2 regions of the Arthrobacter sp. BG5 genome follow, and region 1 is predicted to be linked to the other one. Evidence: riboswitches for the same ligand, from Rfam matches in the RefSeq annotation. Region 1 holds a riboswitch; the other holds the start of a gene.
The links. Region 1 has a riboswitch for cyclic di-AMP ahead of AC1MBE_RS13045 (M23 family metallopeptidase). Riboswitches for the same ligand answer to the same signal wherever they lie in the genome.
Positions count from the first base shown of each region.

Region 2: linked by a shared signal. The riboswitch ahead of AC1MBE_RS12185 (aggregation-promoting factor C-terminal-like domain-containing protein) and the one ahead of AC1MBE_RS13045 (M23 family metallopeptidase) in region 1 are both predicted to bind cyclic di-AMP.

Region 1 is NZ_CM155268.1:2,808,899-2,814,317, reverse strand. It holds gene AC1MBE_RS13065 (DUF6457 domain-containing protein) at 1-194, opposite strand, end outside; gene mobA (molybdenum cofactor guanylyltransferase) at 178-903, opposite strand; gene AC1MBE_RS13055 (HNH endonuclease) at 957-1,457, opposite strand; gene AC1MBE_RS13050 (NlpC/P60 family protein) at 1,742-2,530, opposite strand; cyclic di-AMP (ydaO/yuaA leader) riboswitch at 2,795-2,953, opposite strand; gene AC1MBE_RS13045 (M23 family metallopeptidase) at 3,101-3,919, opposite strand; cyclic di-AMP (ydaO/yuaA leader) riboswitch at 3,924-4,167, opposite strand; gene AC1MBE_RS13040 (iron-dependent transcriptional repressor DtxR) at 4,288-4,980, opposite strand; gene serC (phosphoserine transaminase) at 5,309-5,419, shown strand, end outside.
Region 2 is NZ_CM155268.1:2,619,133-2,624,551, forward strand. It holds gene AC1MBE_RS12160 (DNA glycosylase AlkZ-like family protein) at 1-18, shown strand, start outside; gene AC1MBE_RS12165 (nucleoside deaminase) at 52-555, opposite strand; gene AC1MBE_RS12170 (phosphatase PAP2 family protein) at 627-1,469, shown strand; gene upp (uracil phosphoribosyltransferase) at 1,482-2,117, shown strand; gene AC1MBE_RS12180 (glyoxalase superfamily protein) at 2,251-2,628, shown strand; gene AC1MBE_RS12185 (aggregation-promoting factor C-terminal-like domain-containing protein) at 2,770-3,522, opposite strand; cyclic di-AMP (ydaO/yuaA leader) riboswitch at 3,521-3,703, opposite strand; gene AC1MBE_RS12190 (HAMP domain-containing sensor histidine kinase) at 3,996-5,419, opposite strand, start outside.

The sequences.
Region 1 (5,419 bases):
CCGGAGCCGGATGCCAGGCCGGCCGCGAAGCCGGCGATGAAAGTCGTCAGCGGCGCAGCGGGGCGCACGACCGAGTGCGCGGCCACCCCGGCCAGTCCCAGCACTTCATTGATGTCGATCTCAACATCCTCGAGTTCAAGGGCCTGGAGCAGCGCGCGGCACCAGTCTTCAAGCGTTTCATCCTGGCTTTTCACCGTTTGCCTCCAAAGTCGAATTCGGCCTGAGCGTCCCGGACGTGCCCGGTCCCGGGCTGGCGGCCCCCAGTGCGGAGGCGTCATCCCAGGTGTCCACATCGTCCGTGGAACCGGGCGGAACCGGAATCGTCCGCAGCTCAAGACTAGCAAGCAGGGCGAAGACCGAACCCCCCTCGAGGGTGTTCCGCCTGGCCGCGTCGGCCACAGCATGTTGTAGCGCGGCCGTGCCATAAAGCCCGACGAGGGGCTGAGTGCGGCCGTCCGCGGAGACCGCCACCAGACCGTTACGCGCACCAGCCGGGTTCCCGCCCGGGCCCTCGGCCGCCGCGTCCAGCAGTGCCGCCACGGCGCCGGCGACGCGGGGCATATCGCAGGCGAGCACCAGAGTCAGCGGCGCCGGAGCGTCGGCGGCAGATCCCCCGGGCAGGCCGTCGGGGCCTTGCGTACCTGAGCCTTGCGCGGCGAGGGCGGAGACGCCGGCGGCGATGGCTGCTGCGGGCCCGGAAAACGGCGGATCCTCGCGGCAGCCAAACACCCCCGGCGGAAGGTCACCGGACGCGGGGCCGACGACGACGATCCGGCGGGCGTCCCCGGCAGCCCGCAACGCCCACCCAAGCAGGGTGGCGCCGTCGACCATCAGCCCGGCCTTGGGCACACCACCCAGCCGGGAGGACCGGCCCCCGGCGAGGATAACGGCGTCGAACTCCACCAGCCCAGCCTAGCCGCATCGAGCAGCAGGATCGGTCGCCGTCAGAGCGGGGCTTAGTGCGCCTTTTCGGGGAGCAGGAACGGGTCCCAGGCCGGGGTCGGCTTCTCCAGTTCCTTGATCTGCCAGATGGTGCCCTTGGGCGGCCCGGGAACGAAGCCGAGCTTCCAGCCCATCTCGGCCGGGGTGTGGTCGCCCTTGGCGTTATTGCAGCGCAGGCACGCCGCCACGAGGTTCTCCCACGAGTCCGCGCCGCCCCGCGATTTGGGCTGGACATGGTCAATGGTGTGGGCAGCCTTGCCGCAGTAGGCGCAGCGGTGGCTGTCGCGGCGGAGCACTCCCCTGCGGCTGACAGCCGTCAGGGTGTTGTAGCGCGGCCTGATGTAGCGGTTCAGCAGGATCACCGACGGGCGGCCGAGGATGTCCTGCGGGCCCACCACCGGGTCGTCCCCTTCGGCCACCACACTGGCCTTTCCGGTCAATACAAGGACCAGCGCCCGGCGGAAGGTGACTACCGCCAGCGGTTCATATCCAGCATTCAGAACGAGAGTGCGCATCCGCATACCTCTTCACGGCCGCACCCGCCAGGGGCACTAGGGCCGGCTGCCCTGTGCATGGTCGGGCTATGGATCGACACCACAAGAGTAAACACCCAAGGCCCGGATTGCCGAATTTTTCTGTGCCGCGTTTCCCCGCGCCGCGACGCCGGCGGCCGCAACCGGGCGCCCGCGCATCACCGTGTAGGGCCGCAGCCGGGCGGCCTGCTGCTTAACGGAAAGGACCCCTGCCGCAGGGGCAGGGGTCCTTTCACGATGCTTCGGGCTGATGCCCGGACTGGGTCCTAGCCGCCGACGCGGATGAAGACCGGGCCGGAGCCGACGTTGACGCTGTACAGCGCGGTGGTTCCACCGTTCCAGCCGCCGTGGACGGCCATGCCGTTGCCGACGTAAACGGCGATGTGGGCCATGCCCATGCCGCCGTTCTGGTAATAAGCGAGGTCGCCCGGCTGGGCCTCGGCAGCACTCACGGTGCGGCCCAGGGACAGGTAACCTGCCGGCCAGCCATGGTAGTTGACGCCGACGGCGGCCAGTGCGTTCGTGGCCAGCATGGTGCAGTCCTGCGAGACGCCGATCTGCGCGTAGGCAGCGGCGGCGATCGAAGCGCCCATGCCGCTGACCGCGGCCGGAGCCTTGGTCGCCACGGAGGCGGTGGTCGCAGCGCCGGTGCCGGCGGTGGCGGTGGCGGTGGAGCCCGCTGCCGGCGCGGTTGCGTCGGTGTTGGCTTCCTGGACCTGTACGACGGGCTTGGGAGCCTCGACGACGGGGCCCGGCGCGGTCTTGACCGCGGGCTTCTCGTAGGAGATCGCGATGGTGGAGGCCGCGGAGATCGTGGCCGGAGCGTTGGACTGTACTTCCATGGCGGAAGCGGACGTCGATTCGCGCTGAACGTTGGTCTCGGCAGCGTTGGCTGCGATACCGCTGGTCAGAACCAGGCCGGAGGCTGCAGCGATAACCGCGGCCTGACGACCCATACCACCGGCGTTGTCGCCGACGGCCTTAGCAATGACAGCCAGCGAGTTGGTCTTGGTGACCTCCGCGCGGTGGCGTGCAATGTTTGCACGAGTAGTCATTTAGTTCTCTCTTTCGTGATCCTAAGTGTCCGCACTGCTTGCAGGCGGGACTGAGGACGCTCCGGCATCTTGGGGGTACGCCGGATCGCCCCGAAACGGGTTTCTTAGCGAAGGGTGTACTGCGAAGACGCGCCAAAAGCGGGAACTGCGTTGCGTGATCCAGCCCGGGCGCCGGCAAGGGCGACGCGGAGCATGGAGTTCAGCGGGCTCAACTGAGCCTCGCCAGCGCGAAAACGCGCAGCATTGTGGCGTGAAGACACGAAAGTAGCCTCTCCCAATGCCTACGAGGTGAGCTGTCGGATTCGGATGGGAGTCACCCGGCCGCTCCGCTTCCTGGGAAGCTTTGCGACTTAACCCCAAGGTCTTCTTGCGAAGACCAAAATTGGTTCCCCCGCCCCTGCCAGACGATGTCATGCGAACGGACCTTGAGCGGTGGCAGAGTTAGGCAATCCACTCAAGAGCGCCAACTTCGGAGAAGTTGGCGTGCTTCATACGGTACAACAGTTGGGACTCAATGTCACATTCAGATCACGGCGTGTCACAGAAATGCGAGTCGTCCCTCGGGTCGGCTTAGAGCCAGCCCAGCGGATCAACGACTTCCCCGTTGACCATCACCTCGAAGTGGAGGTGGCAGCCGGTGGAGGCGCCGGTGGTTCCGCTCATCGCCACCACATCGCCGCGCGAGACCTGCTGGCCCACGTGGACGTTGGAGGACGATAAGTGGTTGTACGTGGTCTCCAGGCCGTTGCCATGGTCGATCACGACCCGGTTGCCGCCCCCGTAGGGGTGCCAGCCGGAAAAAGTCACGGTGCCGCTCGCGGCGGCGTGCACCGCGGTGCCGCACTGCGCGGCATAGTCCTGGCCGCGGTGGAATTCGCCAACGGCGCCTGTGATGGGGCTGACCCGGTAGCCGAACGGCGACGCGGTGACCATGGCGTCCAGCGGGGCCCCGAGGCTGCCGGCCGAGGCCGCACGGGTGATGGTGCCCACGGACTGGGCGCTGAGCAGCTGCTTGAGCTTGCTGTCCGGGTCGCCCTTGGTGGTGACCGCCGTGCGGTTGAAGTTGATTTCGGCGGCCGCTGCCTTGACCTCGGGCTGCGCTGCGGCGGAAACCGAGCCAGCCTTGCCGGCCTCGGTGGCCATCACGGGGCCGGTGGCCGGAACGGCGACGGTGAGGACCAGACCGGTGGCCGCGAGGGCGATGCCGGCCTTCTGACCCACACCGCTCACGGCGGCGAAGTCGGTTACCTGGCGGAACGGGCTGCGCCGGCCGCGGCGCTCGTCGCGGTGCGCATCGCGCGGGCGCTCGGTGAGAACGACGGCGGCCGGGCGCGGCTCCGGAGCGGGACCGGTCGCACGACGGCGGCCCCTGACGGTCTGGGTGGTCAAGAAGGGTTCCTCTCTGGATAGCCTGCGAAGTTAGCTGTCGGATTCGGGTCAGAGAGATCAAAGACCCGGTCCGCCGGTGCAAGCATCCAGACACAGGGGCGTCCTCAGCGGATCCCTCATGGTGTTTGCTCGCCGCTAGCGGACTTCACCCCAAGGCTGCTGAATCAGCAGCCGGTTGTGGTTCCCCCGCCTCTGCCAGAAGGTGACTCGCTTACTGGTCCGCTGGCAGAGCTCGGCTTCGGATCAGATAACGCTTTAGTATCGGTGCTAGTCATCAACTATAGGGGATTAAGGCAAGCGGTAATAATTCCGTTATCTCGCCTGTGCATAACGTGACAGCGGGTCCGCGGATACAGGAGGAGCCGAGGTTACCCGAGCGTAACGAACACGTGGGCGGCGACCTCGGGCGGCAGTTCGAGCGCGCCTTCAATGTCCGGCACCCGGACCGAGATGTACTCTCCCACACGCTCCAGTGACACCCTGGCTCCGGGACGGATTCCGCCTTCGTCGAGCTGGACCAGCAGCTCCGGCTCCACCTGGATCGGCTCGGCCAGCCGGTTCACGGTGATCCGTGAATCCGCGCCGTAGCCGGCCATCGCCTCGAGCAGGTTGACCACCCCGCCGCGTTCCGCCGTCGGGAGCCCGCCGAGTTCGGCGAGGCCGGGGATCGGGTTCCCGTAGGGGGAGACGGTCGGGTGGTCCAGCATTTCGAAGATGCGGCGTTCGACGCGTTCGCTCATCACGTGCTCCCAGCGGCACGCTTCCTCGTGGACGTACGCCCAGTCGAGTCCGATCACGTCGGCGAGCAGCCGCTCGGCCAGGCGGTGCTTGCGCATGACCTCAATGGCGCGTTTCCGGCCCGTGTCGGTCAGTTCAAGGTGCCGGTCCCCGGAAACAACCACGAGTCCGTCCCGTTCCATCCGTCCGACGGTCTGGGAAACGGTGGGGCCGGAATGACGGAGCCGTTCGGCGATGCGGGCGCGGAGGGCGACGATGTTCTCTTCTTCAAGTTCCAGGATGGTCCGAAGATACATCTCGGTGGTGTCGATCAGATCCGTCATTCAGCTCAGCTCCTCGAGCGCCGTCCTTGCGTCATTCCCACCGTACAGCGTGCAGGATGCGCCCCGGCGAGATCCGCCGTACGTCACCGCACAGCCTAGCCTATTTTGAATTAGTCCGGATAATTTGTCCGCTCTTCCGTGGACCTGCTTCCGACGCCGGAACCGGCCGCGTGTCCGGTTCCCGCGTCCGCGTCAATGACCGGACTGTGACGGACGGTTTTCCCGCCCGGCCGTGGCCGTCGGGCAGAATATAGAGCGGGTCCGGCCGAATCCGGCGCGGGGCCCGTCCGAGCCACGCCACGCACCCAGCCGAAAAATTGGAGCCACTGTGAGCGACACCAGCATCACCATCCCCGCGAACCTCCTTCCCAAGGACGGCCGGTTTGGCGCCGGGCCGTCCAAGGTCCGGCCGGAGCAGATGGAGGCCCTGTCCGCGGCG
Region 2 (5,419 bases), 190 kb from region 1:
GCCACCGCCGAGCGGTAGCCGTGGAATCGCGCTAAGTGAGGCGCGGGAGCATCAGGCGCCTCGGTGGCCGGCGAAGAAATCCCGCAGCAACGAGCCGCACTCCTGCTCCCGGACCCCGGCGTAGACCTCCACCCAATGGTTGAGCCGGCGCTCGCGGAGAATGTCGAAGACGGAGCCGGCGGCCCCCGCCTTCTCGTCCCAGGCGCCAAAGACCACCCGCGGAATCCGGGCCAGCACCACGGCGCCGGCGCACATCGCGCACGGTTCCAGCGTCACCACCAGGGTGCAGTCCTCCAGCCGCCAGCCGTCGTCGTGCAGGCCCGCCAGGGCGCGGCGCGAACGCAGCCGGGCCGCGGCCTCCCGGATCGCCACCATCTCGGCGTGCGCCGTCGGGTCCCCGAGCGCCTCCCGCTCGTTGCGTCCTGCGCCCAGCACCGAACCGTCCGGGCCGATCACGACGGCGCCGATCGGCACGTCCGCGGTGGCCAGCGCCCGGCGCGCCTCGGCCAGGGCCAGTCCCATCCATTCGGCATGGCGGGGCTCGGGGGTAGTCATGGCTCAATGATAGTTTCGACACTAAGCAAGCTGTGCACCTGGCGGGTGCACCGGGAAGTCGGGAGACGGCATTGAGCACCAAGACTGAGAGCTGGCTGATGCGGCGCTGGGGCAGGTGGGTGGTCCCGTACGCCGCGCTGTGGATCACGATGCTGATCGGCGGCGTCGTCGTCGTCGCCTTGGCGCTGACGAGCGCGGAAGTCTACGACGACGTCGTGGACGACGCCGGCCTGGCCAGCCTGGACAAGCCCACGCTGGGGTTCATGCAACAGCTGCGCAGCCCCGGCCTGGACGCGTTCGTCACCGGCTTCACCAACATTGGCGGCGGCATCGGCATGCCGATCCTGGCCAGCATCCTGACGGCATGGCTGATCTGGGTCTCCCGGACCTGGCGGCCGCTGATCCTGATCGGGGGCGCCGCCGCCGCGTCGATTACCGCCACGACGGTAGGCAAAAAACTGATCGGCCGGACCCGCCCCGACCACGCCGACGCGGTGCCGCCCTACGAGGATTCGCCGTCGTTCCCCAGCGGCCACACGCTCAACACCACGGTGGTGATCGGGCTGGTGGTCTACCTTGCCTGCCTGCAGGTGCAGCGCACCATTGCCCGCGTGGGTTTCATCACGGCCGGCGCGGTGTTCATCTTTTTGATGGGCATGAGCCGCGTCTTTCTGGGCCACCACTGGATGACCGATGTGATCTTCGGCTGGGCGCTGGGACTGGGCTGGGTGGGAATCGTGATCCTGGCCCACCGGCTGTTCCATGTGCTGCGGCACCGCGAGCACACCGGCCCCGCGCCGACGTTCGACAACGAGGCGCACCTGCGCGACCCCGCCCCGGACGACGCCGCCGCTGGTGCCGCCGCCGACGCCGATACCCCCGGCTCCGCGGGACGGTCCTCGGCGTCCGGGTGATAGTTTTGACCCATGCGCACTCTCGTTGTGGACCACCCGCTGGTCGCCCATAAGCTCACCGTTCTGCGGGACAAGAACACCCCGTCCCCGGTCTTCCGCCAGCTCACCGAGGAGCTCGTCACCCTCCTAGCCTACGAGGCAACCCGGGACGTCCGCACCGAACCGGTGACCATCGAGACGCCGGTCAGCACCACCATCGGCACCGCGTTCACCAAACCCACCCCGCTGGTGGTCCCGATCCTGCGCGCCGGGCTCGGCATGCTGGAAGGCATGACCAAGCTGGTCCCCACCGCCGAAGTGGGCTTCCTGGGCATGGCCCGCGACGAAGAGACGCTGGACATCATCACCTACGCCGAGCGCCTGCCCGAGGACCTGACGGACCGCCAGATCTTCGTGCTGGACCCGATGCTGGCCACCGGCGGCACGCTGCGCGAGGCGATCAAGTTCCTCTTCAAGCGCGGCGCCTCCGACGTCACCTGCATCTGCCTGCTGGCCGCCCCGGAGGGCCTGGCCAAGCTGGAGGAAGAGCTCTCGGACGCCAACGTGACCATTGTGCTGGCCTCCATCGACGAGAAGCTGAACGAGAAGTCCTACATCGTGCCCGGCCTGGGCGACGCCGGAGACCGCCTGTACGGGATCGCCGTCTAAGCCGCACCGTGTAGCGCCGAAGGTCAAGGCGCCGCCGGTCCAGGGCCGGGCGCATGCACGCACCGCCGGTCCCGTTCACGGCCTTCGAAGGTCAAGGGTTCCGGCGGCCTGCGTCCGGGACTAGCCTGTGCCCATGGACTGGAAACTTGAACTCGTGTTCGTCCCCGTGTCCGATGTGGACCGGGCCAAGGACTTCTACGTGAACAAGGTTGGCTTCAACGCCGACTACGACGAACGCCCCTCGGACGGCATCCGGTTTGTCCAGCTGACCCCGCCGGGCTCCGGCTGCTCGATCGCGATTGGCGAGGGCCTCAACGATGCCCCGCCCGGAACCGCCCCCAGCCTGCAACTGGTGGTCAACGACATCCAGGCGGCGCACCGGCAACTCAAGGACAACGGTGTGGACGTCAGTGACGTCGACGTCCAGGAGTGGGGGCATTTCGTGTACTTCGCCGATCCCGACGGCAACAAATGGGCGGTGCAATACATCCCCAACCGTTCCGCCGGCTAGGCGTCCGCTACTGCCCGCAGGTGGGTGCCACTGCCCGCAGCCGGCATTGGGGCACCGTGCCGTGGCCGGCACAAGAAGACCCCGGATCCTGTGGATCCGGGGTCTTCTTCTAGCGGGCCCAAGGCCCGCGGTGCGTGTGGTTTAGTACCAGTTGTTCGCGTAGTGGAAGTTCAGGGCGCCGCACGGTGAGCCGTAGCGGTCCTGCACGTACTGCAGGCCCCAGTTGATCTGGGTCCGGTAGTTGGTCCGGTAGTCAGCGCCGGCGCTGGCCATCTTCTCGGCGGGCAGGGACTGCACCACCCCGTAGGCGCCGCTGCTGGGGTTCGTGGCCGTGGTCTTCCAGTCGGATTCCTTGGTCCACAGCTTCAGCAGGCACTGCATCTCGCTGGCTGCCCAGCCGTGGGCGGGCAGTTGGGCGGCGGCATAGGCTTGCGCGCCGGCGGGGTCGTCGACGGCCACCGGCTTCGCCGGAGCGGGCGCCGGGGCCTTCACGGGCTTGGCCTTCGGGGCCGGGGCCTTGGCAGCTGGTTTGGCCGGGGCTTTCGCCTTGGCGGGCGCGACCTTGGCCGCCTGGGCCTCCACGTTCGCGGCGGCCGGGGATGCAGGAGCGTTGCTGCCGACGCGTTCGAAGTCCAGGGTCTGCAGCGACGCGGCAGTGTCCTTGGCCGCGTCGGCGGTGTGCGCGGCCGTGCCGGACGCTTGGCCCGCGGCGCCTGCCCCCAGCAGGACCGCAAAAGCGGATAGCACGACGGCGGCGCGCTTGCCGTTTGTCCTGAGGCCGGCGCGGGACAGGGCCGAAGTGCGCTTCGCCGGCTCGGCCCGGTGGCGGGCGCTCTCGGCGTCGGACGTGCGTTTAGCGCCTTCTGGGCGCGCGGGAGCCTTGAATTCAGTCATGTTCGCCTCTCAACGCCTACGGAGTTAGCTGTCGGGTTCGGATGCGAAATCCGGCCGCACGGAATCTCGACGTGGCGGCTTAACCCCAAGGGTGCATGGATGCAGAATGCCCGGGAACTCTGGGTTCCCCGTCTCTGCCTGGTCCATGGGAATCCGGGAAGCGGCAGAGTTTGGCGTCAGCCCGGATATGCGGCTAGATCGATGACCGCACCCTAAAACGGTACCGGACTTCCAGTCAGATGTCACATTTAGGTAACGGCACACCCCCGCGGCGGAGTGGCGTCTTGCCTTCGGGTCCGTGGCGGGCAGGCCCGTTTCGACGGTTCCCTGCGGCTTCGATGGTGCTAAGCGTCGGACGGGCACGGAACCGTCGAAACGGCGGGGCGGGGGTGTGCGGACCACCCGGGAGTTGCGTGTCAGCCGGGTCCGGTGCGGTCAGGATGTGTTGCGGGGGCTGTGGAAGTCCGGACCGGCTACGCCGTCGGCGGCACCGCGGGCAGCCGGACGGCGAACTCCGTCCGGCCCGGCCGGGACGTGACCTCGACGGTTCCCCCGTGCGCCGCCACGATCGACTGCACAATGGACAAGCCGAGGCCGCTGGTTCCCTCGGACGCCGCCGTCGCCACCGCCGTCGTGCCCGCCGTCGCGCCCCCAGGACGGGGCGACGGGCGGGAGGCCGATCCGGCCGCCGGGTTGGTGCGTGCGGCGTCGGCCCGGGCAAAGCGGGAGAAGACGCGGCCGAGGAATTCGGGGGCGATGCCGGTGCCGTTATCCGTCACGGTGACCACGGCGCTGCCGTCCGCCGACCGCGTGACGCCCGTGACCACCTTCGTCCCCGGCTCCGTGTGCTTGCGGGCGTTGGAGAGGAGGTTGGCGATGACCTGGTGAAGCTGGGCCGCGTCGCCGCGCACCAGCACGGGCTCGCCCGGGAGTTCCAGCTGCCAGATGCGGTCCGGGGCCATGACTTTTTCGTCGCTCACCGTCTCGACGGCCAGTTGGGTGAGGTCGACCTCGGTGAGCTTGAGCGGCTGCCCCTCGTCCAGGCGCGCGAGCAGCAGCAGATCCTCTACCAGGGTGGTCATCCGCTCGGACTGGCTTTGGACCCGGGCCAGGGACTTTTCCCCGTCGGGCGTGAAGTGTTCGGTCATCCGCATCAGCTCCGTATAGCCGCGGATGGCGGTGAGCGGTGTGCGGAGCTCGTGCGAGGCGTCGGCCACGAACTGCCGCACCTTCATCTCGCTCTCCTGCCGCGCTTCAAGGGCGCTGGAAACGTTCTCCAGCATCTGGTTCAGCGCGTAACCCACGCTGCCCACCTCGGTTCCCGGATGGGCGGCCGACGCCGGCACCCGCACCCCCAGCGCCACCTCGCCGGCGTCCAGCGGCAGGCGGGAGACCTTGGTGGCCACCTCGGAGAGCTGTTCCAGCGGCTTCATGGTGCGGCGGATGACGGCGGTGCCGGCGAGGCCGATCAGGACCAGGCCGCCCGCGGACACCACCCCCAGGGTCCACACGAGCGAGGCCAGCGTGTTTTGTTTTTCCGCCAGCGGGAGTCCGGTGACAATTATGTCGCCGTAGGGGGCCCGTACCGCGGTCAGCCGGTAGTCGCCGGCCGAAAGGCTGCGGTTCACGGGCGCACCGTCCGGGGTGAGCGCCAGGAGGACGGCGTTGTCCGCCGAGGAGAGGCTCTCGCGGGTGGCGTCTCCGGCGAGGAAACCGGCGCTTGCCACGGTGCCGTTCAGCACGCGTGCGTTGAGCGTGCCGATGCCCTGCCCCCGGGCCTCGAGGGGGTCCGGGCGGCCGCCCGGGTTGTCGGATTCCGGCCGGCCGAACTCGCTGGAACGGTGCGCGGCTCCCGCGAGCTGCCTATCGAGCTGCTGGGTGAGGAAGACGTCCATCG